Regions from separate parts of the Pseudomonas sp. DY-1 genome, predicted to be linked through region 1. Evidence: predicted binding sites of a transcription regulator. Region 1 holds the regulator's gene; the other holds the start of a gene.
The links. Region 1 encodes FliA, which starts transcription of late flagellar genes. Its sites were predicted from a motif close to CTAAAGTTTNNNNNNNNNNNGCCGNTAA; they were not measured.
Positions count from the first base shown of each region.

Region 2: a site for FliA is predicted at 9,558-9,585, ahead of D6Z43_RS13570 (methyl-accepting chemotaxis protein). Genes of this name have one in related genera too.

Region 1 covers NZ_CP032616.1:269,237-283,941, forward strand. Annotated here, with positions in the region: gene fliR (flagellar biosynthetic protein FliR) at 1-395, shown strand, start outside; gene flhB (flagellar biosynthesis protein FlhB) at 448-1,584, shown strand; gene flhA (flagellar biosynthesis protein FlhA) at 1,771-3,894, shown strand; gene flhF (flagellar biosynthesis protein FlhF) at 3,910-5,259, shown strand; gene fleN (flagellar synthesis regulator FleN) at 5,330-6,163, shown strand; gene fliA (RNA polymerase sigma factor FliA) at 6,160-6,906, shown strand; gene D6Z43_RS01515 (chemotaxis response regulator CheY) at 6,990-7,364, shown strand; gene D6Z43_RS01520 (protein phosphatase CheZ) at 7,385-8,173, shown strand; gene D6Z43_RS01525 (chemotaxis protein CheA) at 8,188-10,419, shown strand; gene D6Z43_RS01530 (chemotaxis response regulator protein-glutamate methylesterase) at 10,464-11,576, shown strand; gene D6Z43_RS01535 (flagellar motor protein) at 11,593-12,333, shown strand; gene motD (flagellar motor protein MotD) at 12,344-13,231, shown strand; gene D6Z43_RS01545 (ParA family protein) at 13,281-14,069, shown strand; gene D6Z43_RS01550 (CheW domain-containing protein) at 14,157-14,705, shown strand, end outside.
Region 2 covers NZ_CP032616.1:2,869,861-2,886,296, reverse strand. Annotated here, with positions in the region: gene D6Z43_RS13610 (DUF4350 domain-containing protein) at 1-210, opposite strand, end outside; gene D6Z43_RS13605 (DUF4129 domain-containing protein) at 207-1,790, opposite strand; gene D6Z43_RS13600 (stage II sporulation protein M) at 1,777-2,757, opposite strand; gene D6Z43_RS13595 (RDD family protein) at 2,754-3,488, opposite strand; gene sbcB (exodeoxyribonuclease I) at 3,809-5,239, shown strand; gene mvaT (histone-like nucleoid-structuring protein MvaT) at 5,320-5,700, opposite strand; gene purU (formyltetrahydrofolate deformylase) at 6,026-6,877, shown strand; gene D6Z43_RS13575 (CBS domain-containing protein) at 6,926-7,351, shown strand; gene D6Z43_RS13570 (methyl-accepting chemotaxis protein) at 7,599-9,476, opposite strand; gene D6Z43_RS13565 (helicase HerA-like domain-containing protein) at 9,601-11,094, shown strand; gene D6Z43_RS13560 (inorganic phosphate transporter) at 11,207-12,679, opposite strand; gene D6Z43_RS13555 (hypothetical protein) at 12,834-13,031, opposite strand; gene mapR (GntR family transcriptional regulator MpaR) at 13,334-14,755, opposite strand; gene ccoG (cytochrome c oxidase accessory protein CcoG) at 14,837-16,252, opposite strand.

The DNA of each region.
Region 1 (14,705 bases):
AGTTCTACCTGATGCTGGTAACCCTGTTGTTCCTCTCCATGAACGGCCATCTTGTGGTCTTCGAGATACTCGCCGAGAGCTTCGTCACCCTGCCGGTAGGCGGCGGCTTGCTGACCAATCATCACTGGGAAGTGGCCGGCAAGCTCGGCTGGGTGATGGGGGCAGGGTTGCTGCTGTCGCTGCCAGCGATCACCGCGCTGCTGGTGGTCAACCTGGCCTTCGGCGTGATGACCCGCGCAGCACCCCAGCTGAACATCTTCTCCATCGGCTTCCCACTGACCCTGGCGCTGGGCCTTGTGATCGTCTGGATCGGCATGGCCGACATCCTCTCCCAGTACCAGGTACTGGCCAGTGACGCCCTGCAGCTCATGCGTGAGCTGGCGAGGGCGCGATGAACAACTCCTTACCCGTCCCGGCGGTTACCCGGGCCTACTGCTGAGGTGAGCCATGGCAGAAAGTGAGAGCGGGGCGGATAAGAGCGAGGAACCCACAGGGAAACGGCTGCGGGAGGCCCGCGAGAAGGGCCAGATCGCCCGTTCCCGGGAGCTGAATACCTTAGCCGTGACCCTGGCTGGCGCGGGTGGCCTCCTCGCAACCGGTGGTGGCATTGCCGACATGCTGATGAAGCTGATGCACAGCAACTTCGACTTGCCGCGCGAGGTTCTGATGGATGAGCGCAGCATGGGGTTGTTCCTGCTCACCTCGGGCAAGATGGCGCTGGACGCTTTGCTGCCGCTGTTGATAACCCTATTGGTGGTATCCATCGTCGGCCCGATTTCCCTGGGCGGCTGGCTGTTCTCGACCGAAGCGCTGATGCCCAAGTTCAGTCGCATGAACCCGCTTTCCGGGCTCAAGCGAATGTTCTCCCTGCATGCACTGGCGGAACTGCTCAAGGCGTTGGCCAAATTCGCACTCATCCTGCTGGTGGCGCTCGCGGTGCTCAATTCAGACCGTGACGATCTTCTCGCCATTGCCCATGAGCCCTTGGACATGGCCATCCTGCACAGCGTCCAGGTAGTGGGCTGGAGTGCTGTCTGGCTCGCCTGCGGCCTGATCCTGATTGCCGCCGTGGACGTGCCCTTCCAGCTTTGGGACAACAAGCAGAAGCTGATGATGACCAAGCAGGAAGTGCGCGACGAGTACAAGGACTCCGAGGGCAAGCCTGAGGTCAAGTCGCGTATCCGCCGACTTCAGCGGGAGATGGCCGAGCGGCGCATGATGGCCTCCGTGCCTCAGGCCGACGTCGTCATCACCAACCCGACTCACTTCGCCGTGGCGTTGAAGTACGACGCCGAAAAGGGCGGCGCGCCGCTGCTGCTGGCCAAGGGTAATGACTTCACCGCACTGAAGATCCGCGAGATTGCCCAGGAGAACCAGGTGACGGTGCTGGAGTCCCCGGCCCTGGCGCGGGCGGTGTATTACTCCACCGAACTGGACCAGGAAATCCCCGCCGGACTCTACCTTGCCGTTGCCCAGGTCCTGGCCTACGTCTATCAACTCAAGCAATTCCGTTCCGGCCGCGGCAAGCGCCCGGCGCCGCTGAACAACCTGCCGATCCCGCCGGATTTGCGGCGGGATGAGTGACGCCAGTCACCATCCTGTAGGGGCGAATTCATTCGCACCTACAGGCCATTCCCCGAATTAGTCCTTTTCATTCAGCCCCTTAACGAAGTTGGAAAGCTTCTTGCACAAAGGGGATTGCGACGCCACCTGGCGTCAAAAGATTGGATGTGCGAAGCGATGCTTCGCGAAAGGGGTAGGGGAGTAGCAGTGGATCGTACGCAACTGATCGGCAATGTCCGCAACAACCTGATCGGCATGGGTCGTGGCAACCTCGGGGTGCCCCTGCTGGTGCTGGTGATGCTGGGCATGATGACCCTGCCGGTGCCGCCGTTCCTGCTCGACGTGTTCTTCACCTTCAACATTGCCCTGTCGATCGTGGTGCTGCTGGTCAGCGTCTATGCCCTGCGTCCCCTGGATTTCGCGGTTTTCCCGACCATTCTGCTGGTCGCCACCCTGTTGCGCCTGGCGTTGAACGTCGCCTCCACCCGCGTGGTGCTGCTCCACGGCCAGGACGGTCATGACGCCGCGGGCAAGGTGATCCAGGCCTTCGGCGATGTCGTGGTGGGCGGCAATTACGTCGTCGGTGCCGTGGTCTTCGCGATCTTGATGATCATCAACTTCGTGGTGGTCACCAAGGGTGCCGGGCGCATCTCCGAGGTGAGTGCGCGTTTCACCCTGGACGCCATGCCCGGCAAGCAGATGGCCATCGACGCCGACCTCAACGCCGGCCTCATCGACCAGGCCGAGGCCAAGAAGCGCCGCTCCGAGGTTTCCCAGGAAGCCGACTTCTACGGTTCCATGGACGGCGCGAGCAAGTTCGTGCGCGGCGATGCCATCGCCGGCCTGCTGATTCTCTTCATCAACCTCATTGGCGGCATGGCCATCGGCATGCTGCAGCATGGCCTGAGCTTCAGTGACGCCGGCCGCATCTACTCGCTGCTGACCATCGGTGACGGTCTGGTGGCGCAGATTCCGTCGCTGCTGCTATCTACCGCTGCGGCCATCATGGTGACCCGAGTGTCTTCCTCCGAAGACATGGGTCAGCAGGTCAATCGCCAGATGTTCGCCTCGCCCAAGGCGCTGGCGGTGTCCGCCACCATCCTTATTGCCATGGGTCTGGTGCCGGGCATGCCGCACGTCTCCTTCATCGGTCTGGGTCTTGTGGCTGGCGGCGGTGCCTGGTGGATCTGGCATCGGCAGAAGCAGGTCAAGGATCAGGCTGTGAAGGAAGAACAACGTCAGCAGGAGCTGCTGCCGGCCCAGCGTGCCCAGGAAACCAAGGAACTGGGCTGGGACGATGTGATTCCGGTTGATCTCGTGGGGCTGGAGGTGGGCTACCGCCTGATTCCGCTGGTGGATCGCAACCAGGGCGGCCAGTTGTTGGCGAGGATCAAGGGTGTTCGCAAGAAGCTCTCTCAGGAAATGGGCTTCCTGATGCCCTCGGTGCATATCCGCGACAACCTCGACCTGCTGCCCAACGCCTATCGGCTGACGCTGATGGGGGTAAGCGTGGCTGAAGCGGAGGTCTATCCGGACCGCGAGTTGGCGATCAACCCCGGCCAGGTGTTCGGCACCCTCAATGGTGTCGCCGCCAAGGATCCGGCGTTCGGTCTGGAGGCCGTGTGGATTGACGCCAGCCAGCGCGACCAGGCGCAGTCGCTCGGCTACACCGTGGTCGATGCCAGCACCGTGGTCGCCACTCACCTGAACCAGGTGCTGCACAAACATGCCCATGAGCTGCTGGGTCACGAAGAAGTCCAGCAACTGATGCAGAACCTGTCCAAGAGTTCGCCGCGCCTGGCCGAAGAGCTGGTGCCGGGCATGGTGTCGCTTTCGACCCTGCTCAAGGTACTTCAGGCCCTGCTGCAGGAGCAGGTGCCGGTGCGTGACATCCGCACCATCGCCGAAGCCATCGCAAACATGGCGCCCAAGAGTCAAGATCCCGCCGCGCTGGTGGCTGCCGTCCGCGTCTCGTTGGCCCGCGCAATCGTGCAAAGCATTGTGGGACTAGAGCCGGAGCTGCCTGTGATCACTCTGGAACCCAGGTTGGAACAGATATTGCTGAATAGCCTGCAGAAGGCCGGACAGGGTTCGGAAGATGGCGTTCTCCTCGAACCCGGAATGGCCGAGAAGCTGCAACGTTCCCTGGTGGAAGCGGCGCAGCGCCAGGAGATGCTCGGCAAGCAGGCGATCCTGCTGGTGGCTGGGCCGATCCGGGCGATGATGTCGCGCTTCGCAAGGCTCGCCGTGCCAACCATGCACGTACTGGCCTACCAGGAAATACCGGACAACAAGCAGGTCACCATAGTTGCCACTGTGGGGCAGAACTAACCGAGGTCAACGGCCATGCAGGTCAAACGTTTCTTCGCCGCCGATATGCGTCAAGCCATGAAGCTGGTGCGTGATGAACTGGGCGCGGATGCCGCCATCATCGGTAACCGCCGTGTCGCCGGCGGTGTCGAGCTGACCGCGGCGCTGGACTACCCAATGCCGGCAGCAGCCCCGAGCAGGCCGAACCCGGCCCTCGAGGCGGAATTGCGCAAGACCCAGGCGCGCATCGCCGAAGCCCAGGCTGAGCTGACCACGCGTGCCCAGGCTGACGCCGGCAAGGACCGTCAATTGTTCGCCGGCGAGCCGCTGACCGCCATCGAATCCGAACTGCCGGAATCCGCCCTGGCCGCCGCCATGAGTCGTCCGCGCGCAGTCCCCCGCGCCGCGGAGCCCGTCAGCGCGCCCAAGCCCGCTGCCGTGGATCAGGCTGCCCTGGATGCCATGCGTTTCGAGCTGAGCGGCCTGCGCGAACTGATTGAAGTGCAACTCGGCTCCATCGCCTGGGGCCAGATGCAGAGCCGCCGCCCTCAGCAGGCCAGCCTCTGGCGCCGCCTGCAACGCATGGGGCTGCCGGCCGAACTGGCCCGGGCCCTGCTGGACAAGGTGGCCAAGGTCAGCGAGCCGCGTCAGGCTTGGCGCATGCTGCTGGCGCACCTGTCCCACGCCATTCGCACCCCGCAGACCGAACCGCTGGAAGAGGGCGGGGTGATCGCCCTGGTCGGTCCGGCCGGCATGGGCAAGACCACCACCCTGGCCAAGATGGCTGCTCGCTACGTGCTTAAGTACGGCGCGCAAAACGTCGCCCTGGTGAGCATGGACAGCTTCCGCATCGGTGCTCAGGAGCAGATCAAGACCCTGGGCCGAATCCTCAATGTGCCGGTGACCCTGGTCGATCCTGGCCAGTCCCTGACCCAGGCTGTGGCTCCCTTGGCCCGCAAGCGCGTGGTGCTGATCGATACCGCCGGTCTGCCGGTCAACGATCCGGCCCTGACCATGCAGCTCGAAGCACTGGCCAGCCGTGCGATAAACGCGAAGAATTACCTGGTGATGGCGGCCACCAGTCAGAGCCAGGTGCTCAAGGCTGCCTATCACAGCTACAAGCGTTGCGGCCTGGTCGGTTGCATCATTACCAAGGCGGACGAAGCGGCCAGCCTGGGCGAGGTTTTGGGGCTGGCTATCGGCCAGCATCTCCCGGTAGCCTATCTGGCCGACGGCCCGCGAATCCCGGATGATCTGCAGGTTCCCCGCAGCCACCAACTGGTGAGCCGTGCGGTCAGCCTCCAGGCTCCGGAGGACCCGAGTGAAGAAGCCATGGCTGACCTGTTCGCCGGGCTTTACCAGAATCCGGCGCGCCGCGCCGGTTGAAGAATTGTGAACCGCCTCCTCGGGGGGCGGTGCTGGACCGCCAACTGGCCCCTAAGGCAAGGTATTTGAAATGGGTAGTATGCATCCCGTACAGGTGATCGCGGTGACCGGCGGCAAGGGCGGCGTCGGCAAGACCAACGTGTCCGTGAACCTCTCGCTGGCCCTGGCTGATCTTGGCCGTCGCGTCATGTTGCTGGACGCCGACCTCGGCCTGGCCAACGTCGACGTCCTGCTCGGCCTCACCGCCAAGCGCACCCTGGCCGATGTGATCAATGGCGAATGCGACCTGCGCGACGTGCTGTTGCAGGGACCGGGGGGCATTCGTATCGTCCCGGCCGCCTCCGGCACCCAGAGCATGGTGCAGCTTTCGCCCATGCAGCACGCCGGCCTGATCCAGGCATTCAGTGAAATCAGCGACAACCTCGATGTGCTGGTGATCGACACCGCCGCCGGCATCGGCGATTCCGTGGTCAGCTTCGTCCGGGCAGCGCAGGAAGTGATAGTGGTCGTCTGCGACGAACCGACTTCCATCACCGACGCCTACGCGCTGATCAAGCTGCTCAACCGCGATTACGGCATGAACCGCTTCCGCGTGCTGGCCAACATGGCCCACAGCCCGCAGGAAGGGCGCAACCTGTTCGCCAAACTGACCAAGGTTACCGACCGTTTCCTCGACGTCGCCCTGCAGTACGTGGGTGCCGTGCCCTACGACGAGTCGGTGCGCAAGGCCGTGCAGAAGCAGCGCGCGGTCTATGAAGCCTTCCCGCGTTCGAAGTGCTCCCTGGCCTTCAAGGCCATCGCGCAGAAGGTCGACAGCTGGCCGCTACCGGCCAATCCGCGGGGCCACCTGGAGTTCTTCGTCGAGCGGCTGGTCCGGCAGCCGTCTGCGGAAACCCCTGTATGACACCCGCCACGGGGCTGCGTATGTACGGCAAGGCACAGGCAAGGGATTCGCAACATCAGTTGATCGAGCGCTATGCCCCCCTGGTCAAGCGCATCGCCTATCACCTGCTCGCGCGCCTGCCGGCCAGCGTTCAGGTGGAAGACTTGATGCAGTCCGGGATGATCGGGTTGCTCGAGGCCTCGAAGAAATACGACGGTAGCAAGGGCGCCAGCTTCGAAACCTACGCCGGCATCCGCATCCGCGGGGCCATGCTCGACGAAGTCCGCAAGGGCGACTGGGCGCCGCGCTCGGTGCATCGCAATACGCGCATGGTGAGTGATGCGATCCGCACCATCGAGGCCAGAACTGGCCGTGACGCTAAAGATCAGGAAGTTGCTGCCGAACTTGGATTGAGTCTCGAAGACTACTACGGCATCCTGAGCGACACCTTGGGCAGCCGCCTGTTCAGCTTCGACGACCTGTTGCAGGACGGCGAGCAGGGCGGCGTGCACGAGGACGCCGGTGTCACCCAATTCTCGCCTTCCCATGATCTGGAAGAAGATCGTTTCCAGGCCGCGCTGGCTGATGCCATCGCGAACCTGCCGGAGCGTGAGCGCCTGGTGCTGGCGCTGTATTACGACGAAGAACTGAACTTGAAGGAAATCGGTGAAGTGCTGGGGGTCAGCGAGTCGCGAGTCAGCCAGTTGCATAGCCAGTGCGCGGCACGTCTGCGCGCACGGCTGGGCGAATGGCGCGCGCGCTGAGCGGTACACCGCTTTCGGATTTGAATGGCGTCCCCGGCAAGAGGGGCGTTTGAGACTGTACGGAGGTCGACTTGGACAAGAACATGAAAATCCTCATCGTTGATGATTTCTCGACGATGAGACGCATCATCAAGAACCTCTTGCGCGACTTGGGATTCACCAATACCGCCGAAGCGGACGACGGCACCACCGCCCTGCCGATGCTGCACAGCGGAAACTTCGACTTCCTCGTGACCGACTGGAACATGCCTGGCATGACCGGTATCGATCTGCTGCGCGCGGTACGCGCCGATGAGCGCCTTAAGCACCTGCCGGTCCTGATGGTGACTGCCGAGGCCAAGCGCGACCAGATCATCGAAGCGGCTCAGGCCGGTGTGAACGGCTATGTGGTCAAGCCTTTCACTGCCCAGGTCCTGAAAGAAAAAATCGAGAAGATCTTCGAGCGGGTCAACGGCTGAATGTCAGCCGCGAGGGCACCATGGACCAGAAAGAACACCTGCTGGGAGACTTCGAGTCGACCCTGAAAGTCCGTGCGCGGGAATTGGTGGATAGCCTCGAGAAAGGCAACTTCACCGACGCCGTGCAACTCATCCACGAACTCAATCACGTCCGTGATCGCGGCCTCTACCAGGAAGTCGGCAAGCTCACTCGTGAGTTGCACAACGCCATCGTCAACTTCCAGATCGACCCGCATCTGCCCCATGCCCAGGAAATGTCGCAGATCGCCGATGCGACTGACCGTCTTTCCTATGTGGTGCAAATGACCGAGAAGGCCGCCAACCGCACCATGGATCTGGTGGAGGAAAGCGCGCCACTGCTCAACGGCCTGAGCGACGAAGCCCAGAAGCTGGGTGAGGAATGGAGCCGCTTCATGCGTCGGGAAATCGGTGCGGACGGATTCCGTGACCTGGCCCGCCGCATCGAGCAGTTCCTCGCCCGCAGCCAGCGCGATACCGATGCGCTGTCCGGCAAGCTCAACGACATTCTGCTCGCGCAGGACTACCAGGACCTCACCGGCCAGGTGATCAAGCGCGTGACCCAGCTGGTTACCGAAGTGGAGAGCAACCTGGTCAAGCTGGTGATGATGGCCAGCCAGGTAGATCGCTACGCCGGCATCGAGCACGACCACGACGCGCTGCGCGTTGAGCTGGAACAACAAAAAAATCCTTCCAGGGGTGAAGGTCCGCAGATCCATGCCGATATACGTGAGGACGTAGTGTCCGGACAGGACGACGTCGACGATCTGCTATCCAGCCTTGGGTTTTAGGGAGCACTCCACTTATGAGCTTCGACGCCGATGAAGAAATCCTCCAGGACTTCCTGGTAGAGGCCGGCGAGATTCTGGAGCAACTGTCCGAGCAGCTGGTCGAGCTGGAAAGCCGCCCGGACGACATGGACCTGCTCAACGCGATTTTCCGTGGTTTCCATACCGTGAAAGGCGGAGCTGGCTTCCTCCAGCTCAATGCGCTGGTGGAGTGCTGCCACATCGCCGAGAACGTTTTCGACATCCTGCGCAAGGGCGAGCGCCGCGTGGATGCCGAGCTGATGGACGTGGTGCTTCAGGCCCTGGACACGGTCAATGAAATGTTCCGCGAAGTACGTGAGCGCAGCGAACCGACGCCTGCGACTCGGGAACTGCTGGCTGCCTTGTCGCGTCTCGCTGAGCCGGCAGGCGCCGAGCCCGTGGTTGCTTCTTCGGTAGCTCCTGCTTCGGTGATCGTGGAGTCGGCTCCCGTCGAAGCGAAAGCCGATATCACCGACAGCGAGTTCGAGCAGTTGCTCGACGCGCTGGGCGATAACGCTGGTGGTGCCGCTGAGCCGGTTGCAGCCACTGCCGATGAAATCACTGACGACGAATTCGAAGCGCTGCTCGACCAGTTGCACGGCAAGGGCAAGTTCGTAGCTGCGGTTGAACCGGAAGCCGCCGTTGCGGCCAGCACCCCGGTGAGCGCCCTGGCGAGTGCTGGCGCGGGCGACGAAATTTCTGACGACGAGTTCGAGGACCTGCTGGACCAGCTGCATGGCAAGGGCAAGTTCAATGGCGCCGCTGAAGTCGCTGCCATCGCCCCGGCCGCTCCCGTCGTACCGGACGTACCAGCGAGCGGTGAAAACATCACCGATGACGAGTTCGAAGCGCTGCTCGATCAGTTGCACGGCAAGGGCAAGTTCAACGGTGCTACTGAAGAGCCGGCCGCGACCCCCGCTGTCAGCCGTCCTTCCCCCGTCGCTGCTCCAGCTCCAGTTGCCAGACCCGCTGCCAAGACCGAGCCGGCCTCGGCACCTCGTCAGTCCGCTGCACCTGCCGCCGCTGGTAATGGCGCTGCCGGTCCCGCAGTGGCCAGTGAGGCGGAAACCACCGTACGGGTGGATACCGCGCGCCTGGACGAGATCATGAACATGGTCGGCGAGCTGGTACTGGTGCGTAACCGTCTGGTACGCCTGGGCTCCAACAGCGGCGACGAGTCCATGGCCAAGGCCGTGTCCAACCTGGACGTGGTCACCGCCGACCTGCAGACCGCGGTGATGAAAACGCGGATGCAGCCGATCAAGAAAGTCTTCGGCCGTTTCCCGCGGCTGGTTCGTGACCTGGCGCGAAACCTGAAGAAGGAAATCAACCTCGAGCTGGTGGGCGAGGAAACCGACCTGGACAAGAACCTGGTCGAAGCCCTGGCCGATCCGCTGGTGCACCTGGTGCGCAACGCCGTCGACCACGGCATCGAATCGCCCGAAGAGCGCGAGGCCGCTGGCAAGCCGCGCACTGGCCGCGTTGTCCTCTCTGCCGAGCAGGAAGGCGACCACATCCTTCTGATGATCACCGACGACGGCAAGGGCATGGATGCGGCCGTACTTCGCGCCAAGGCCGTGGAGAAGGGGCTGCTGGACAAGGATGCCGCCGAACGCCTGACTGAGCTGGAGTGCTACAACCTGATCTTCGCCCCGGGCTTCTCAACCAAGACCGAGATTTCCGATGTGTCTGGCCGCGGCGTCGGCATGGACGTGGTGAAGACCAAGATTTCCCAGCTCAACGGCACGGTGAACGTGTTCTCTCAGAAGGGCTCGGGCTCGAAGATCGTCATCAAGGTCCCGCTGACCCTGGCGATCATGCCGACGCTGATGGTGATGCTGGGCAACCAGGCTTTCGCCTTCCCGCTGGTGAACGTCAACGAGATCTTCCACCTGGACCTGTCGCGCACCAACGTGGTGGACGGCCAGGAAGTCGTGATCGTCCGCGACAAGGCCCTGCCGCTCTTCTACCTCAAACGCTGGCTGGTGCGAGATGCCGCCGTTGAGGAGCAGGGGGAGGGCCACGTTGTGATCCTTTCCGTGGGCACCCAACGCATTGGCTTCGTGGTCGACCAACTGGTGGGTCAGGAAGAAGTGGTGATCAAGCCACTGGGCAAGATGCTCCAGGGAACGCCGGGCATGTCCGGCGCCACCATTACCGGCGACGGCCGTATCGCACTGATCCTCGACGTGCCGAGCATGCTCAAGCATTACGCACGCCGTGGTTGATCTGGGGTGGCCGGGAACGGCCGCCCGCTAGGAGCTTTTTTCTTATGGCAGTCAAGGTTCTGGTGGTGGATGACTCCGGGTTCTTCCGCCGCCGCGTCACGGAAATTCTTTCTTCCGACCCCAATATCCAGGTGGTGGGCACTGCCACCAATGGCCGCGAAGCCATTGACCAGGCACTGGCGCTCAAACCCGATGTCATCACCATGGATTACGAGATGCCGATGATGGACGGCATCACCGCAGTGCGGCACATCATGCAGCGCTGCCCGACGCCGGTCATGATGTTCTCCTCGCTGACCCACGAAGGCGCCCGCGTCACTCTCGATGCCCTGGATGCTGGCGCGGTGGATTTCCTGCCGAAGAATTTCGAGGACATCTCGCGCACCCCCGAGAAGGTCAAGCAACTGCTTTGCGAGAAAGTGCACAGCATCGCTCGCAGCAACCGCCGCTACAGCAGCTTCAGTGCCCCGGCGCAACCGGCTTATGCGGCCCCGGCAGCTGCCGCCAGCATCCCGGCGCGCCCGGCTCATGCCCCGGCGCAGCCCAGCCATGCTGCACCGGCAACGCCGGCAGCCTCCGCCGCCCCAAAGCGTAAGGCCTACCGGTTGGTGGCGATTGGCACCTCCACCGGCGGGCCGGTTGCCCTGCAACGTGTACTCACCCAGCTGCCGGCCAATTTTCCGGCCCCCCTGGTATTGGTCCAGCACATGCCGGCGGCCTTCACCAAGGCTTTTGCCGAACGTCTGGACAAGCTTTGCCGGATTACCGTCAAGGAAGCGGAGGATGGTGACGTCCTGCGTCCGGGCCTGGCCCTGCTCGCACCCGGTGGCAAGCAGATGATGGTCGACACGCGTGGCGTGGTGCGCATCCTCCCCGGCGACGAGCGCCTGAACTACAAGCCCTGCGTGGACATCACCTTTGGCTCGGCTGCCAAGGCCTACAATGACAAGGTCCTGGCGGTGGTGCTGACCGGCATGGGCGCCGATGGTCGCGAAGGTGCGCGCCTGCTCAAGCAGGGCGGCAGCCAGATATGGGCACAGGATGAAGCCAGCTGCGTGATCTACGGCATGCCCATGGCAGTGGTGAAGGCCAACCTGGCCGATGCGGTCTATGGCCTGGACGATATTGGCCGCCACCTGGTCGAGGCGTGCATGTAATGGAGAAACCCAGGTAATGGATGTACTGAGCCTCATCGGGGTAATCCTGGCCTTCGTCGCCATCATCGGCGGCAATTACCTCGAAGGCGGCCATGCCGCAGCCCTGCTCAACGGACCTGCGGCACTCATCGTTCTGGGTGGCACCCTGGGCGCGGCTTTCCTGCAGACGCCCATGAGCATCTTCAAGCGAGCGCTGGCCATCTTCCGCTGGATTCTCTTTCCACCCCAAGTGGACCTCGCCGGTGGCATCACTCGTGTGGTGAACTGGAGCATGACCGCGCGCAAGGAGGGCTTGCTGGGCCTGGAACCGGTCGCCGACAGCGAACCCGACCCATTCGCTCGCAAGGGCCTGCAACTGCTGGTGGATGGCGCAGAACCGGAATCCATCCGCAGCATCCTCGAGGTTGATCTCTTCACCCAGGAGGGGCGCGACCTGCAAGCTGCCAAGGTATTCGAGAGCATGGGCGGCTACGCACCCACCATCGGCATCATCGGTGCCGTCATGGGCCTGATCCACGTAATGGGCAACCTGGCAGACCCCAGCCAACTGGGGGGCGGTATAGCGGTGGCCTTCGTCGCTACCATCTACGGCGTCGGTTTCGCCAACCTGCTGCTTCTGCCCATCGGCAACAAGCTGAAGTCCATCGCCATTCGCCAGTCGCGTTACCGCGAAATGCTGCTGGAGGGCATCCTCTCCATCGCCGAAGGCGAGAACCCGCGATCGATCGAACTCAAGCTGCAAGGCTTCATGGATTGAGGAACGGGCCATGGCGCGCAGGCGGCATCAGGAAGAACATGAGAATCACGAACGCTGGCTGGTGTCCTACGCGGACTTCATCACTCTGCTGTTCGCCTTCTTCGTGGTGATGTACTCCATCTCCTCGATCAACGAGGGCAAGTACAAGATCCTTTCGGAAACCTTGGTCGGCGTGTTCAACCAGCCCGACCGCTCGATCAAGCCGATCCCGGTAGGCGAGGAAAAGCCGCGTACCACCGAGCCTGACCGCAGCATGGTGGAAGAGAGCGAGCGTAGCCAGAGCTCGATCGACGATCCGGGTGCCGATCCGCTGCAAGAGATCGCCCAGAGCGTACGCGATGCCTTCGGCGACTTGATCAAATCCGAGCAGTTGAATGTGCGCGGTAACGAACTCTGGGTGGAGATCGAGATGAACTCCAGTCTGCTGTTTCCCAGTGGTGACGCCGTTCCCAATGACGTGGCTTTCACCTTGATCGAGAAAGTCGCCAGGATTCTGGCGCCCTACGACAATCCTGTTCACGTCGAAGGTTTCACTGACAACCTGCCCATTGCCACCTCGCAGTTCCCCTCCAATTGGGAGCTTTCCACGGCGCGTGCCGCCAGCATCGTGCGCATGCTGGCCATGGACGGTTTGGCGCCCCGCCGCCTGGCAGCGGTGGGCTATGGTGAGTTCCAGCCGGTTGCGGATAACGCCACGGCCGAAGGGCGCGCGCGCAATCGGCGCGTGGTGCTGGTGATCTCCCGCAATCTCGATGTGCGCCGCAGTGTCAGCGGCGTCGGTAGCGCCAATGCCAAGCCGGATGCCGCGCTGCAGAGGGCTGGCACGCAACCTGCACCAGCAGCGCCAGCACAGGCCCCTGCAGCGGGTGCCGTCAATTCCCCGTCACCTGCCCCATAGGGCAGGTTGAAAGTCTCGGCGCATCAGCGCAGCCGGGAGGATGAAGAAGATGAGAGTCTGGGCAGTAGCCAACCAAAAAGGTGGAGTCGGCAAGACCACCACGTCCATCGCCCTGGCAGGTCTGCTGGCCGATGCCGGCAAGCGCGTCGTGGTGGTTGACCTCGACCCCCACGGGTCGATGACCAGCTATTTCGGGCATGATCCGGACACGCTGGAACACAGCTGCTTCGACCTGTTCCTCAACCAGGGCAGCGTGCCCGATGGTTTGCCGCGCGAGCTGCTGCTGCAGACCAGCAACGAGCGCATCTCGCTGCTACCGTCCAGTACCGCACTTGCGACCCTCGAGCGCCAATCGCCGGGGCAGAATGGCCTCGGTCTGGTGATCGCCAAGAGCCTGGCGCAGCTCTGGCAGCAGTTCGACCACGCCATCATCGACAGCCCGCCGCTGCTCGGGGTGCTGATGGTCAACGCCCTGGCGGCCAGCCAGCAGCTGGTGATTCCGGTGCAGACCGAATTCCTTGCAGTGAAGGGCCTGGAACGCATGGTCAGCACGCTGAGCATGATCAACCGCTCGCGCAAGCAGGCTCTGCCCTACACCATCGTGCCGACGCTGTTCGACCGTCGGACCCAGGCGTCGCTCAATACCCTCAAAGTGCTGCGCAACAACTACCCGGAGAATCTCTGGCAGGCCTACATTCCGGTGGATACCCGACTGCGCGATGCCAGTCGCGCCGGCGTCACGCCGTCGCAGTACGACTCCAACAGCCGCGGCGTGATTGCCTACCGCGCTTTGCTCAAGCACCTGCTCAGCCAGCAACTGGCCACCCAGGTGGCCTGAGATGCGCTGCAACGCCGACTGCTGGAGCTCAAGTGAAGTGTGCCGCCTGCCGATAGGCTCTACAGATCAATTCCGTGGGTTCCCAACATGAGTCGTCCTCTCGCCACAGCCACCCGCCCGCAACTGGCTCTGCAGTCCTACCTGGATGCGCTGTTGCAAGAGGCTTCAGTCGAGCTGGCGGAAAGCATCAGCCGGGAAGAGTTCGAAGCCGCGGTGCTGGAAGAACAGGTACGTGACGCACGCCTGACTCACGTGCTGGAGGCAGCGCCGGCGCCGCTGGCTACTCCGATCCCGGTTGCGCCGGAGTTGGAAGTAGAGCCGCTGCTGGTCCTGGAGCCCGAAGTGCTTGTGCCGGCTGAGGTTGTGACCGCGCCGGAACTCGCGCAGGCGCGCGTCGAGCCGCTGGTAGAGCTCGGCATGCCGGGCGCGCTCCATTCAGATGTTCCCGCGCTCGTTGCCGGTGGGCGGCCCGCGTGGGGTGAAGAACCTTTCGAGTGCCTGCTGTTCGATGTCGCCGGACTGACACTGGCCGTTCCGCTGGTGTCGCTTGGCTCCATCTACCCTCTGGCCGGTCAGGAGCTGACGCCCTTGTTCGGACAGCCGGACTGGTTCCTCGGCATACTGCCGTGCCAGGCG
Region 2 (16,436 bases), 2.6 Mb from region 1:
TACTTCCAGGCCGTTCGCCCGCACTACTTGCAGGCCCTGCTTGCGCAGGAAGTGCTCGGCGGCGAGGTACGGATTGCCCAGTACTTCCGGCGCGGGGCCATGTTCGACGATGTCCTGATAGGGCTGCAGACGCCCACCAAGATGGATCGCCAGCAGGCCCAGTAAAAGGAACAGGCCGGCGCAGATCAGGAAGCGCAGGCGCGGTTTCATGTTGCGGCTCCGGCGTTGAACAGGCGACGCCAGCCATCGCAGAGGCCTTGGCGCAATTCGCTTGCGGGCAGGCGGTGGCCGTAGGCGAGGTTCTGCCAGTGCCCGGTGAGGACCTGGCTGAAACCTTCCAGCTCGGTGTTGTCCAGGCGACGCACCAGTTGCAGCACTTCACCTTCGGTATGGGATTGCTTGAGCGGCAGGCGGAAGTCGTGCAGCAAGCGGCTCAGCAGGGCGCGATAGAGCAAACCGAGGGCTTCGCGGGGTTGGCTGGACCAGAGGCGCTCGGCCTCCGCAGCGACATCGTCCGGAAGGCTTTCCGGCGCCAGCTCCAGACCGAACAGCACTGAAGGCGCTACGCGTGTGCGGTGCTGGGGCAGTCCCAGTCGTCCGGCGAAGGTGCTGAGCCAGTCGCGATAGCGCCAGAGCAGCAGGGCCAGAAGGCTGATCAGCGCACCCCAGAGCAGTACCTTGATGACCAGGGCAAGTGTGTCCAGGCTCTTGGCGTACTCGGCCAGCTTGAACAGGCTGCGGATGAACTCGGCCCAGCCTTCGACGTCTTCGGGCTTCAGTTCCTTGTCGGCGGCCTCCTCGCCCAGACGCCAGCGAGTGACGGTTTCCCGGTTCTGGAAGGGCGGATTGTCCAGCAGGGCGCCAATGTCTTCCTTCGCGGCCTTGCCGGTCAGCGACTGGTGGGTGAGGCGTTCGGCATCGGGGCCATCGAGGAAGGCCTGGGGTGCAAGGCACAGGGCCGGCGCGTCATCTGCCATGGCCGGTTGCGGCAGCTGGCTTAGCAGCAATCCCAGGCCCAGCAGAAGCGCGTAAGCGGTACCGGTCAGGCGCTGGCGCATGCGGCGGAACTGCAATTCGATGTCCCAGCCTTCCAGGGACGTTCGACGGTTCAGGTACAGGGTGAAACCGCAGGCGACGTAGACCGGTCCCCAGATCACCAGTACCAAGGCATAGAGGCTGTTGGACAGGTGCTCCAGCCAGAGCCACTCGCCCGAGGCCATTTCCAGAAGCTTCTGCCAGTCCCAGTCGATCACCACCTGCTGGGGCAGCATCAGGTAGAGCAGTGTGATGAAGCCGAACCAGAGGGCGGATTCCAGATGCACGCCGATCACCGTCAGCCAAGTGGCACCGCCCGCGTTGCGTTGCCCCAGGACCACCAGGCGCTGGCTGCGTGCCTGCCCGGAAAGTCCTTCCAGTTGCAGCACCGGCAGATCGAAACTTCGGGTGGTGCTGAGGCGCCGCCAGGTCAGGCTGGCGAGCAACTGCGGCTTGAGCAGTCGCGGGTATGCGCGCAGGGCCTGCCTGAGGGTCGGCGTGTCGCCAAACAGGGCGCGGGAGAGAATGTACAGCGGCAGCCGTTCATAGGCGGGCTTCAGCAGCCAGAAAAGGAAGACCGCCAGGCCCGGATACTTCCAGCAAACCAGCGTGAGGAGGCCGAACACCGGCAGGGTCACCAGTGCCCAACTGGCCATCAGCAGGCCGGCATGGCGACGCGCCAGCAGTACGCCGAGGTCCATGGCCTCCCAGGCGCTACGCGGACGGATAGTGACGCTGGCGTCAGTCAGGCGCATGAGTCCTCCTGCCCACCAGCCCGAAATAGAGCGCGACCAGCAGCCAGAGGCAGGCGCCAACCCAGTATTTCACCTGGGGCGTGACCAGGGTCATGGAGGACCAATAGGCTTCGATGAAAGCAGCGATCACCAGCAGCAGTATCACTCCGGCTACCAGCTGTACGCTGCGTGCACCGGCCAGGCGCAGCGCTTCGCCGCGGGGCAGACGGCCTGGCGCGAGCAGGGCCCAGCCCAGTTGCAGGCCGGCGGCACCGGCGAAGGCGATGGCGGTGAGTTCGAACGCACCGTGACCGATGACGAAGGACCAGAAGGTTTCGCCGAAGCCGATCTGAGTCAGGTGCCCGGCCACCGCACCTATGTGGAGGCCGTTGAACAAAAGGAAGAACAGGCTACCGACGCCGAAGAGCAGGCCGCCTGCGTAAGTCTGAAAGGCGATGCCGATGTTGTTCATGATGTAGTGGCCGAACATCATCCAGTCGTCCCCGGAGTCTCGTTCGCTCATGGGGCCGATGCGTCGGGCGTCAGGGTCGTACATGGACTCCATCGACGACACCTGCTCCGGATCCAGCACGCTGTAGACCAGATCCGGCCAGTTGTGCACCAGCAGGCCCATCAACAGCAGGCTGCCATAGAACAGCAGGCAGGCGGCAGCGATGCTGCGCCACTGGCTGCGCACCAGGCGCGGGAATCCGCCCAGCAGGAAGCCCAGCAGGCGCGCGCCGAGGTGGCTGCGATGGCGGTAGAACTGCTGGTGGCCGCGCATGGCCAGTCGGTGCAGGTGCTCCACCAGGTGGCTGCTATAACCGCGCTCCTGGGCCAGCGCCAGCTGTTGGCAGACCTGCCTGTAGTCGGCGGAGAAGCTTTCGCAGGCGCGAGCATCGGCCTTGCCACGTTCGAGGCGATCGAGCAGATCGGCGAAGGCTTTCCAGCCAGCCTGATGCTGGCGTTCGAAGAGATTCTGTTTCATGGCGTGCTCGATCCCAGCAGACCACGGGCGATGCCGTTGATGCGGGCTTGGGCCTGTTGCGGCATCACGTTCAGCGGCGCGGCGAGGATGCCGGCGAGTTCAGCGCGGCGGGCCGGTGACAAGTCGGCCTGGCGTTCGGCGAATCCCAGCAGGGCGCGCTGGTCGGCGAGGGTCAGGTCGAATGGTGCGCGCTCAGGCTCGGCATCTGGTAGTTCGGGACGCTGGGTCTTCTCGTCGCGATAGACCACCAGGCTGCCGGCGGCGATATCACCCAGGCGCTTGAACGTTGGATGCAGGAGGCAGCTGAGGGCGCCCAGGGTATAGGCGAAGGGCAGCAGATCGACGAAGCGCAACAGGTTTCGCACCAGGGAGGCGGACCAGCCAATGGGAGTACCGTCGTCATGCACGACACGCAGCCCCATTATCTGCTTGCCGGGCGAGCGGCCCTGATTGAGTACTTCGAACAGCACCATGTACCACCAGTTGAGCAGGAACATGAGGATCAGGCCGAGGCCGAAACCGAGTTGTCCGAGCAGGGCCAGGGCAATGAACAGCACCAGCATGATGGCGCCACGAATGGCCAGGTCGATGGCATAGGCAAGAGCGCGTGGCAACAGGCCGGCCGGACGCAGAATCAGGTCGATGCCTTCCGGTGTTTCCACCTGGTAGCGGGTGTCCAGCGGTTGGGCCTGGGAGTCGGCAGGTTGGGGACTGGCTCGGTTTGCGGGCATCGGCTGGGCGCCAAGGGGAAAGCCAGATGCTAGCGAGCGGCCGGTATCCAGGCAACCTGGCCGAGAAGACTCAGCCCGCATGCTGTGAAAGATTTGGAGTTTTCGACGGAGCGCATGGCACGCAGGTGCGTGCGCGAAGTGCGAGAGGCACGGGCATGGGGCAGTCCTTGGCGGGGGGCGATCGTCCAGTGGCGGCGATTCTAGGCACGCCGGAAACCGCCCAGCAAGTCGTTGGATGGCGAAGTTTCACCGCCCGTTCAGCGCCTTTGCCATACACGTCCCGGTGATAGACTGCCCAGCTCACGAACAAGGGGGACGCCGTGACTTCCAGCATTTTCTGGCACGACTACGAAACCACCGGCATCAACCCGCGGTGCGACCGGCCACTGCAGGTAGCCGGAATTCGGACTGACGAGGCGCTCAACGAGATCGGCGAGCCGATCAACCTCTACTGCAAGCCCAGCGATGACATCCTGCCCCATCCGGCCGCTTGCCTGGTCACCGGCATCCTGCCCGCTACCCTGGCGGCGAAAGGGTTGGGCGAAGCCGAGTTCATGCATCGGGTACATGCCGAATTGGCCCTGCCAGGAACCTGCGGCGCCGGCTACAACACCCTGCGCTTCGATGATGAAGTCACCCGCTACAGCCTCTATCGCAACTTCTATGATCCTTACGCTCGCGAGTGGCAGGGCGGTAACAGCCGCTGGGATCTGATCGACCTGGTACGTACTGCCTATGCACTGCGTCCAGAGGGCATCGAGTGGCCGCAACAGGACGGTCGCGTCAGCCTGCGGCTGGAGCTGCTCACTGCGGCCAACGGCATCGACCATGGTCAGGCCCACGATGCACTTTCCGACGTCCGCGCGACCATTGCCCTGGCACGCCTCCTGCGCGAGCGCCAGCCGAAGCTGTTCGACTATCTCTACCAGCTGCGCAGCAAGCACAAGGTCCAGGAGCAGGTGCGGCTGCTGCAACCTCTGGTGCACATCTCCGGGCGCTTCTCCGGTGAGCGACATTACCTGGCAGTGGTGCTACCCCTTGCCTGGCATCCGCGCAACCGCAACGCGCTGATCGTGTTGGACCTGCAGTCGGAGCCGGGCCCGCTGCTCGAACTGGATGCGGAAGTGCTGCGCCAGCGCCTCTATACCCGACGCGATGACCTGGCTGAAGGCGAACTGCCGGTGCCACTGAAATTGCTGCATATCAATCGTTGTCCGGTAGTCGCTCCCCTAGCGGTGCTGCGCGAAGCTGATCGGCAGCGCCTGGGCGTTGATCTGGAACTCTGCCAACGTCGTGCCGCGTTGCTCACCGAGCAGGCTGTCATCTGGCAAGAGAAGTTGCCGGTTATTTATGCGGAAGAGGAATTCTCTTCGCCGGATGATCCGGAGCAGCAATTGTATGACGGATTCCTCGGTGACCGTGATCGTCGCCTGTGTGAACAAGTGCGGCTCGCCGATCCGCAACGTTTGTCTCGCGAGAATTGGCCGTTCGATGACCCGCGCCTGCCTGAGTTGCTGTTCCGTTACCGTGCAAGAAACTTCCCTGAAACTTTGTCGGAATCCGACCGCTCACGATGGGAGGCGTTTTGCAGGAATCGGCTGAATAGCCCGGAATTCGGGGCGCCTAATACCATGGAGAGTTTTTTCAAGGCGCTGGATGAGTTCCAGCTCAAAGCTGATCCGGCACAACAGGTGGTGTTGCTGGAGTGGCGTCGATATGCCACGGAACTGCGGCATCGCTATCAGTTGTGAAAACGCCCCGGGTACTTCCGGGGTTTACCCGCGCCAATAAAAAACGCCAGCAGATGCTGGCGTTCTTTATTGCTGAAGGCTTAGCCCAGGATGGTGGCCCAGCTTTCAACGGTGTCAGCGCCCCACTTGGCTTTCCACTCTTTCAGAGTCTTGTGGTTGCCGCCTTTGGTTTCGATGACTTCACCGGTGTTCGGGTTTTTGTACTGCTTGACCTTGCGGGCGCGCTTGCTGCCGGTGGCAGAAGCTTTCGCGGCGCGCGGGGCCTTGGTGGAGCGGGCATCGGGATCGAGCAGGGCAATGATGTCGCGCAGGGACTTCTGATATTCGCCCATCAGAGTGCGCAGTTTGCCTTCGAACTCAAGTTCTTTTTTCAGCTTGTCGTCCTGGGACAGGTTCTTCAGGCGCTCCTGGAGCTCCTTGATGGCTTCTTCCGTTGCCCGGTATTCGTTGATCAGCGACATGTCGGCGTCCCTTGTTGGAATCGTACGTTGACTTGCGATTGCGAAGTGTCATCAATAATAGACAGCGATTATCTGCAAGTAAATAAGCAGGAAAACTTTTGTACGCATTGTCGGCGACTTCTTCTTTCATACTAGTCCGCCGGTCGCTCAAGTGCGTAATTGCGCTTCGTACACTCGCTATATCGATGTCCGCTTACGCCCCTTAGTTGTGCGTCGCGCTTTTTTTACGATGGCCGGCAATCCGCTGTAACCCACGTGGTTACTGAAGTTTTTGCGCGTAGTGGCTAGAATGGCCGCCTTTGTGAAGTCTCTGGAGTGTTCCCAAATGCGCACATTTCGTCTGGTGATTGCCTGTCCGGACGGCGTCGGCATCGTAGCCAAGGTCAGTAACTTCCTGGCTACCTACAACGGCTGGATTACCGAGGCCAGCCATCATTCGGATAATCAGAGCGGCTGGTTCTTCATGCGCCATGAAATCCGTGCCGATTCCCTGCCTTTCGATCTGGATGGTTTCCGCCAGGCGTTCGCGCCCATAGCCCGTGAGTTCGCCATGGACTGGCGGGTGACCGACTCCGAAGTGAAGAAGCGCGTCGTGCTGATGGCCAGTCGCGAGTCCCACTGCCTGGCCGACTTGCTGCACCGCTGGCACAGCGGTGAGCTGGATTGCGAGATACCCTGCGTGATCGCCAACCACGATGACCTGCGCAGCATGGTGGAGTGGCACGGCATTCCTTATTTCCACGTACCGGTGGATGCGAAGAACAAGCAGCCGGCCTTCGATGAGGTTTCGCGCCTGGTGGAGGAGCACAATGCCGATACCGTCGTGCTTGCCCGCTACATGCAGATTCTCCCGCCGGAACTCTGCCAGCGTTATGCCCATCAGGTGATCAACATTCACCACAGCTTCCTGCCGTCCTTCGTGGGGGCCAAGCCTTACCACCAGGCTTCACTGCGTGGTGTGAAGCTGATCGGCGCCACGTGCCACTACGTCACTGAAGAGCTGGATGCCGGCCCGATCATCGAACAGGACGTGGTGCGAGTGACCCATCGCGACAGCGTTGAAGACATGGTTCGCTTCGGCAAGGACGTGGAGAAGATGGTGCTGTCCCGTGGACTACGCTATCACCTTGAAGACCGGGTACTGGTGCACGACAACAAGACCGTCGTGTTCAACTGACGACCTTGGCGGGCATCCGCTCCGGTCAACCGGAACAGGAGCCCGCCCATGCTCAAATCCATAAAGGTGCGCGACTACATGACCCGCCACCTGGTGACCTTCAGGCCCGACACCGATCTTCTCCTCGCCATCGAGCGGCTACTGGAGCATCGGGTATCTGGTGCGCCCGTGGTGGACTCGCAGGGCCACCTTATTGGCATGCTCTCGGAGGGCGATTGCCTGCGCGGCATACTTTCCGGCGCGTATTACGAAGCGGCGATTGGCAATGTCGGCGGATATATGTCCACCCAAGTGGAGAGCGTTTCGCCCGAAGCCGACATCATTGATGTCTGCCAGCGCTTCCTGCGCGACAAGCGACGGCGTTTTCCAGTAGTCGAGGAGGGGGTTCTGGTCGGCCAGATCAGTCGCCGCGATGTGCTGCGCGCGGTGAAGGGCTTTGCTCAGCATGACCCTGAACAACCACCGGAAGTCTGAGGATCGCTGCCATGGCTGACCCACGTGACCGAGCAACCTCCAGTCCGCCGCCTACGCTCGGCGAAGGCTGCGTGCGGCGTTATGACCCCCGATGAGCTGAGCGAGGAAAACGGCACCGAGTTCCCAGGGGCCGCCGAGTTGTGGCGAAAGACGCAGGAAGAGGAAGAAGAAGCGAAGAAGGCGCCATAGGGCGCCTTCTTCGTTTGGGGCGTTAATCGCCCTCTCTCCGAAGAGGAGAGAGTTGGGGTCAGATCCGGAAGCTGCCCACCAGTTGTTGCAGACGCGCAGCCTGCTGGTCGAGGTCGGCACAGGCGCGCAGGGTGGCCTGGAGGTTTTCCACGCCTTCCTGGTTGAGGGTGTTGATCTCGGTGATGTCCATGTTCAGCGAGTCGACCACGGCGGTCTGTTCCTCGGTGGCGGTGGCCACCGACTGGTTCATGCCGTCGATCTCGCCGATGCGATGGGTCACGCTGCCCAGGCGCTCGCCGGCCTGGTTGGCGATTTCCACGCTCTGCTCGCTGTAGCGCTGGCTCTCGGTCATGGTGGTGACCGCTTCGCGGGCGCCGACCTGCAGTTCCTCGATCATCTGCTGGATTTCCTGCGCCGACTCCTGGGTGCGATGCGCCAGGTTGCGCACTTCATCGGCCACCACGGCGAAACCACGGCCGGCTTCCCCGGCGCGGGCGGCCTCGATGGCGGCGTTGAGTGCCAGCAGGTTGGTCTGTTCGGAAATGCCTTTGATCACTTCGAGGATTTGGCCGATGTTCACCGTCTTGCTGTTCAGCGTCTCGATGTTGCCGCAGGAGGCGCGGATCTTCCCGGACAGTTCGTTCATCGCGGAAATGGTGCGCTCCACCACCTGACGGCCATCCTCGGCGAGGGTGCGTGCGGAGGACGCCTGGTGCGAGGCATCGGCGGCGTTGCGGGCGATTTCCTGGGCGGCGGCGCCCAGTTCATTGATCGCCGCGGCGACGCTGTTGGTGCGGTTGGCCTGCTCGTCGGAGTTGCTCATGGACGAGTTGGAGGCGTTGAGCACGAGCTTGGCCACCTGGTTCACCTGATTGGTGGCCGAGGACACTTCGCGGATGGAGCCGTGGATACGCTCGACGAAGCGGTTGAAAGCACTGGCCAGTTCGCCGAACTCATCCTGGGTATGGATCGCCAGGCGGCGAGTCAGGTCGCCTTCACCCTGGGCGATGTCCTGCATGGCGCGACCCATGATGTGCAAGGGCTGCATCAGCACACGGATCAGCATGCCGAGCAGGATCATGATGATCACCACTGCGATCACGGTGGCAATGATGGCCGATGCACGGAACTCGCTGAGCATGCTGTAGGCCTTGTCTTTGTCCACCGAGACACCGATGTACCAGTTAACAGAAGGCAGGCCCTTTACCGGGGCGAAAGTGAGGATGCGGGTGCTGCCATCCAGTTCGACTTCGCTGAAACCGGTGCTGATGGCAGGCGTGTTCTGCGGATAGATGTCCCGCAGGCTTTTCATCACCATGTCCTTGTTCGGATGCACCAGGATCTTGCCGTCGGAACTAACCAGGAAGGCGTAGCCCATGCCGTCGAAGTCCAGCGCGTTGATGATCTGCACCAGCGTCTGCAGGCTCAGGTCGCCACCGGCTACGCCGAGGGACTGGACCGGTGTGGCAATGGTCATGATCAGCTGGCCGGTGGCTGCGTCCACATAGGGTTCGGTGAGGGTGGTGCCGCCAGCGCTCTTGGCGCCCTGGTACCAGGGACGGGTGCGCGGGTCGTAGCCCTCAGGCATTGCGCTGTCCGGGCGCATGGTGAATTGCCCGTCCTGGGTACCGAAATAGGTGAACGCAAATGTCGAGCTCAGTGCCCGCTGTTGCAGCAACGCAGGTACGGCCTCAGGTGAAGAGTTGGCAGCCAGGGATTCGGCCACGCTTTCCACCAGCAGAATCCGGCCCGATAGCCAGTTCTGGATATTGCTGGCGGTGACATCGCCCATTTCCTGCAGGTAGTTTTCCAAATCGTCTCGGAGCGCATTCCTTTGCAAGTAATCGTTGTACAGGGTGAACAGCGAGAAGGCTGCAATGACCACCAGCGAGGCGGCGAGCAGAATCTTGTGGCTGAACCTGAGGTTTTTGATCATGTTTGCTTGCGTCCGGTTGGGTCAGGCACCAGTCTTTATGGCACGCGAGTGCTGAAAAACTGAGTAGAAACGTCGGTTTATATATCGGCGGGAATCAATGAAAGCTTTAACCGAGGAAGGCGAAATGCCCGATCAAAGTTCCCTGGTTCTCGGCGCTGGCCCACAGGGCAATGCCGTATCCCAGGCCATGAAACTGGCCAATCGCCACGGGCTGATCGCTGGCGCCACTGGCACCGGCAAGACCGTGACCCTCCAGCATCTGGCCGAAGTCTTCAGCGATGCCGGTGTGGCGGTGTTCGCGGCGGATATCAAAGGTGATCTGTGCGGTCTTGGCGCAATGGGCAACCCCCAGGGCAAGGTGGCCGAGCGCATCGCCTCCATGCCCTGGCTGGGCCACCGGCCCCAGGCCTACCCGGTAACGCTCTGGGACGTTGCCGGGCAGTCCGGCCATCCGCTGCGTACCACGCTCAGCGAGATGGGGCCGCTGCTGCTGGGTAACCTGCTGGAACTGACCGACAGCCAGCAGGCCGCGCTCTATGCAGCCTTCCAGGTGGCTGATCGTGAGGGTCTGCTGCTGCTCGACCTGAAGGATCTGAAAGCCCTGCTCAACCACCTCAAGGATCACCCGGAGCTGCTGGGAGAGGACCGCGCCCTGTTCGCGGGTTCCTCTGCCCAGGCACTCCTGCGGCGCCTGGCCACCCTGGAACAGCAGGGCGCCGAGGCACTGTTCGGGGAGCCGGCACTGCAACTGGAGGACATCCTCCAGCCGGATCGAGACGGCCGTGGGCGCATCCATCTGCTGGATGCCAGTCGTCTCGTCCATGAGGCTCCCAAGGTGTACGCCACTTTCCTGCTCTGGCTGCTGGCCGAACTTTTCGAGCAACTGCCCGAGCGTGGCGATGCCGACAAACCGGTGCTGGCGCTGTTCTTCGATGAAGCGCATCTGCTCTTCACAGGTACCCCGAAGGCCCTCCAGGAGCGCCTGGAGCAAGTGGTGAGACTGATTCGTTCCAAGGGCGTTGGCGTGTACTTCGTCACCCAATCCCCCAGCGATCTGCCGGATGATGTGCTGGCGCAGCTCGGCTTGCGCATCCAGCATGGCCTGCGCGCTTTCACCGCCAAGGAACAGAAGTCGCTACGCGCAGTGGCCGATGGTTTCCGCCCCAACCCGGCGTTCGACGCGTTGGCTGTGCTCACTGAACTGGGTATCGGCGAGGCCCTGGTGGGCACCCTGGAAGAAAAGGGCACGCCGGCCATGGTCCAGCGCGTAGCCATCGCTCCGCCGCAGTCGCGAATCGGTCCGTTGAATGACAGCGAACGCGCCGCACTGGTGCGGAGTTCGCCCCAGGCCGGTCGTTACGATAAGCCGATCGATCGCGAGTCCGCCTATGAAATGCTCACCGCCCGCGCAGCCCAGGCGCCCGTCGAAGAGCCGGAGCAGACGGGCGGCAAGGCTTCGGCCAGCCAGCCTGGCGTGGGAGACCTCGCCGGTGAGCTGCTGGGTTCCTTCGCCAGCCAGGCGATGAAGACGGCGGTGCGCCAGGCGGCCAATCAGCTCGGCCGGCAACTGGTGCGCGGCCTGATGGGATCGTTGCTGGGTAGTAGCAAGCGCCGTTGAAGGGAACTCATTGTGGGAGCGAATTTACTCGCGAATGAATTCGCTCCCGTAGTTGAAGAATCAGGAACGAAAAAGGGCGCCACAAGGCGCCCGTTTTTCATGCTCGTCCGAATCAGACGATGAAGGTGATGGCCAGCCAGAAGAGGGCGGCGGACAACACGATCGTAGTCGGCAGGGTGAGTACCCAGGCCATCAGGATGTTGCGCACGGTACCGCCTTGCAGGCCGCTCTTGTTGGCGACCATGGTGCCGGCGACTCCGGACGACAGCACGTGGGTGGTGGACACCGGCAGGCTGTAGACGTTGGCCAGGCCGATGGCGCAGGCAGCGGTGATCTGCGCGCTCATGCCCTGTGCGTAGGTCATGCCGTGCTTGCCGATCTTTTCACCGACGGTGCGCACCACACGCTTCCAGCCCACCATGGTGCCGATGCCGAGCGCCAGGGCCACGGCCAGGATCACCCAGAACGGCGCGTACTCGGTGGTGGCGGTCAGGTCCTTGCGCAGCTTCTCCAGGTCGGCCTTTTCACGGGCCGGCAGCTCGGAAAGCTTGCCCACTTTCTTCGCGGTGTCGTCCAGGCAGAGCAGGTAGCGGCGTACTTCCACGCGGGTTTCGTCGCTCAGGTCCCGGTAGTTGGCAACGCCGTTAAGCTTGTCCAGCAGGGCGGCGATGGTCGGCTCGGTCTGCTTCGGATCGCAGCGATAGAGCTGCGGCATCTCGCTGCCATTGCTCTTGCCCAGGGCCAGCATTTCACCAAGGGTGTTGGTATGACGCTGGTAGAACTGGCTCAGGTGGGTTGCTGCGTCGCGGGTACGCTCGATCTGGTAGGTGGTGCTGTTCAGGTCCAGGACGAACTTGGCCGGCACGATACCGATCAGCACCAGCATGATCAGGCCAACACCTTTCTGGCCGTCGTTGGAACCGTGCACGAAGCTCACAGCCATTGCGGAAAGCACCAGTACCAGGCGGTTCCAGAAGGGCGGGTGCTTCTTCTCGTCAAGTTCCTTACGGGTTTCCGGCGTCTTGTGCATCTTCGACAGCGGATACAGCCATTTCAGGCTGAGCAGTACCAGGGCGGCGACCAGGAAGCCCGCTGCCGGCGAGAAGATCAGCGACAGGCCGATGTCGATGGCCTTGCCCCAGTTCACGCCTTCGGCCAGCGGCACATCGGTGAGCACCGCGTTGGCCAGACCGACACCGAGGATCGAACCGATCAGGGTGTGGGAGCTGGAGGCCGGAATACCGAAGTACCAAGTGCCCAGGTTCCAGGCGATGGCCGCGGTGAGCAGGCTGAACACCATGGCCAGGCCATGGCCGGTATTGACGTTGATCAGCAGTTCCACAGGCAGCAGGTGGACGATGGCATAGGCCACGCCGACGCCGCCCAGCAACACACCGAGGAAGTTGAAGACTCCCGAGAGGAACACCGCCCGGTAGGGCGACATGGCCTTGGTGTAGATGACAGTGGCCACCGCGTTGGCGGTGTCATGGAAACCGTTGATGAACTCGAAGGTCAGGACGAATGCCAGGGCGAGACAGAGGCTCAGCACCAGCCAGGCATCTAGCCCGCTGAAGAGATCGAACATGAAAGTTGTGTGACTGGCTCATGAAGGGGCCGCGATTATGCCAGAAAACCGGTCGTCGCCCAGACCCGGGCGTCGAGCGGTCCCTGGTATCCCTGGCAGAAGTTGTCGCAAATCAATACGAAAGTTCCCTCGGCTGGCCGGGTGCGACAATTTGTCAGGGTTCCTCTCTGAGCTCTTTCTCGATCTTCTCCAACTCTTTTTCGAAGCTCTTGTCGAGCAGGCTGGGCTTCTTGCGCCAGGGCTTGCGTTCGGGGTCCCTTTGCGCGGCATAGGTGGTTACTTCGCCGCCGTATACATCCTTGTAACGTTGCGCCTGGCGCTCGAGTTCGGCGCGCAGTTCGTCTTTCGTCACGTGGTTAATCCGTTTCTCTGATTAATGGTCTTCAGCTGCAGCGGGCGATCTAGAGGCGTCTGCCTCCTAAGCGTCGGTCACCCGATAGAGACCGTCGTAGCGGTCTTCTTGTAGGACAATGTTCGGTTCTCGCAACTACTGGGGACTTACCTACGCACTACGGAAAGACCCTGCGAATGTTCTGGGAATAGAAGTCGATTTCTGTAAAGGCCCAGACGGAACATTCCCGAGTATAACAAGCAAACGGGAAAGCTCCATTATTGGAGTTCCCGTTCGAGTGAGAGATATCTGCGTTTGCGGAATCAGGAGTTGCCTAGTAGAGACCTGATTATCCTGCCGAGAGTTTCCATTGCCTGTTCACTGGAATTGCTCCAGGGATGGCCATAGTTGAGGCGGGCGCAATGGCCGAAACGCCGTGTTGCCGAAAAAATCGGCCCCGGCGCGATGCTGATGCCCTGCGCCAGGGCGAGCTGGAACAGGCGCAGTGAATCCACCTGTTCGGGGAATTCCAGCCAGAGGAAGTAGCCACCTTCCGGGCGGCTGACGCGGGTCTCCTCGGGGAAGTGCCGTGCCACCGCCGCAAGCATCGCATTGCGCTGGCTTTCCAGGGCATAGCGCAACTTGCGCAGGTGGCGGTCATAGCCGCCATGTTGCAGGTAGTCGGCGATGGCGGCCTGGGCCGGCACCGAGGCGGAGATGCTGGTCATCAGCTTCAGTCGCTCGATCTGTCCGGCGAAGCGTCCGCCTGACACCCAGCCCACCCGGTAGCCGGGAGCCAGGCTCTTGGAGAAGGAACTGCAATGCATCACCAGGCCTTCGCTGTCGAAGGCTTTGACCGGCTTGGGTGCGTGCTGGCCGAAGTACAGCTCGGCGTAGACGTCGTCTTCGATCATCGGTACCTGATGTTTGGCCAGCAGGGCCGCCAGTTGGCGCTTTTTGTCTTCGGAAAGACTTGCCCCCAGAGGGTTCTGGAAGTTGCTCATGAACCAGCAGGCCTTGATCGGCAGCCGCTCCAGGCTGTCTTCCAGCACTTGCAGGTCGATGCCATCGCGTGGGTGGACGGGGATTTCCACTGCTTTCAGCTTCAGCCGTTCGAGCACCTGGAGGCTCGCATAGAAGGCCGGTGCCTCGATGGCGACGAGATCGCCTGGACGCGCCACCACCTGCAGGCAGAGGTTCAGCGCTTCCAGTGCGCCATTGCAGATCACCAACTCCTCGATGGGCAACGGCAGGCCGCCGACCATGTAGCGCAAGGCGATCTGCCGACGCAGGGCATGGTTGCCCGGCGTCATGTCGGACACCGTCGAGCGCGGGTCCATCTCCCGCACCGCGTGAGCCATGGAGCGGGCCAGGCGTTGCAGGGGGAACAGTTCCGGGCTGGGGAAGGCCGAGCCGAAAGGCACGGTGTCCGGGTCTTTGATGGAGCTGAGTACCGAGAACACCAGTTCGCTGACGTCCACCTCGGTGGTCGCGGCTTCCCTCGGCCCGGGCTGGGGCTCCGGAAGCGGGCGGCGCACGTGCTCGCAGACAAAGTAACCGGAGCGTGCACGGGCCATGATCAGCCCGCGACTCTCCAGTAAGTAATAGGCCTGGAACACGGTGGAAGCGCTCACACCGTAGGTGCGGCTGGCGTGGCGCACCGAGGGCACTTTCTGTCCCGGGGCAAGCACCCCGGTGCGGATCAGTTCGGCGATCTCGTCGGCGAATTTCTCGTAGCGCTTCATCTTTTCCTGGTTGGGCAGCGGCCAGTTGGTGCCCAACTCTAAGCGCTCGGCGCGTGCGCCGCCATGATCCCAGGCCATGCTTCAGCGCCTCGGACTGACGAAGGTACTGTTGGCGCTGGTCTCGGTGGTCGGGTCGTCCAGGCTGCGTACTACGAAACGCAGCGGGCGAGAACCGGCCGGGCCGCTATCGTCGGTGTGCGCCACCGAGACCGGTAGCGAGAGAATCTCGCCAGCGCCGATGCTTACCTGATGCTCGCCTTGCAGGCGGAAACCAGGGGCATCCGCCAGCTCCACCACATAGCGCTGCTCCCGCTGGGTCTTGTTGATCAGCTTGAGGTTGTAGATGTTCTCGATCTCGCCGACGGCGTTCTCGCGGAACATGCCGCGGTCCTTGATCACGTCGACCGACAGTTGTGGACGAGTCGCACCCAGCCAGAAGAGAGCGATGATCATCAGCATCAGGGCGATGGCATAGCCGATCAGTCGCGGGCGCAGCAGGTGGGTCTTGCCACCTTCCAGCGCGCGCTCCGAGCTGTAGCCCACCAGGCCGCGGGCGTAACCCATGCGATCCATGATCGAGTCGCAGGCGTCGATGCAGGCGGCGCAGCCGATGCAGGCGATCTGCAGGCCGTCGCGAATATCGATGCCGGTGGGGCAGACCTGCACGCACATCTGGCAATCGATGCAATCCCCCAGACCCTGGGTTTTCGGGTCGCTGCCTTTCTTGCGCGGGCCACGGGACTCGCCGCGAGTGGCATCGTAAGAGACGATCAGCGTGTCCTTGTCGAACATCACGCTCTGGAAGCGGGCGTAGGGGCACATGTGGATGCACACCTGCTCGCGCATCCAGCCTGCATTTATATAGGTGGCGGCGGTGAAGAAGATCACCCAGAACAGCGCAGTCCCGCCGACCTCCCAGGTCGCCAGGTTCGCCACCAGATCGCGTACCGGGGTGAAGTAGCCGACGAAGGTAATGGCAGTAGCCAGGCTGATGGCGAGCCAGAGACCGTGCTTGGCGGAGCGGCGCAGCAACTTGCCGGCGCTCCAGGGCGCGGCGGCCAGCTTGATGCGCTGGTTGCGGTCGCCCTCGGTGATCTGCTCGCACCACATGAAGATCCAGGTCCAGACGCTCTGCGGGCAGGTGTAGCCGCACCAGACGCGACCGGCGAATACCGTGATGAAGAACAGGCCGAAGGCGCAAATGATCAGCAGCCCCGAGAGCAGGATGAAATCCTGGGGCCAGAACGTAGCGCCGAAGATATAGAACTTGCTGTCTTCCAGGCTCCACAGCACCGCCTGGCGACCGTCCCAGTCGAGCCACAGGGTGCCGAAGAAGAGCAGGCACAGCAGGCCCGCGCCGAGGCGGCGCAGGTCACGGTAGAAACCGGTGAAGCTACGTGTGTGGACAGGTCCGTTGGAGGCAGAAAGGGGTTTGCTTGCTATCGGCGGCAGGTTAGGGGTGACCTCTATTACCTGCGCTGGAATTCTCTCGCTCATGATCAGTGCCCATCAGGCTGTTACGGCGAGACGGACTATAGGAATGCACTGATGGGCAAAACAGATTCAGATCAGCCGGTAAAAACCATATCAGATTGGCCATAAGGGGACGCCAGGCCGCAAGGCGCGTGGCATGGGCACCTTGCGACGGAATGCGTTGCAGCTGTGCGACATCCAGTCGCGG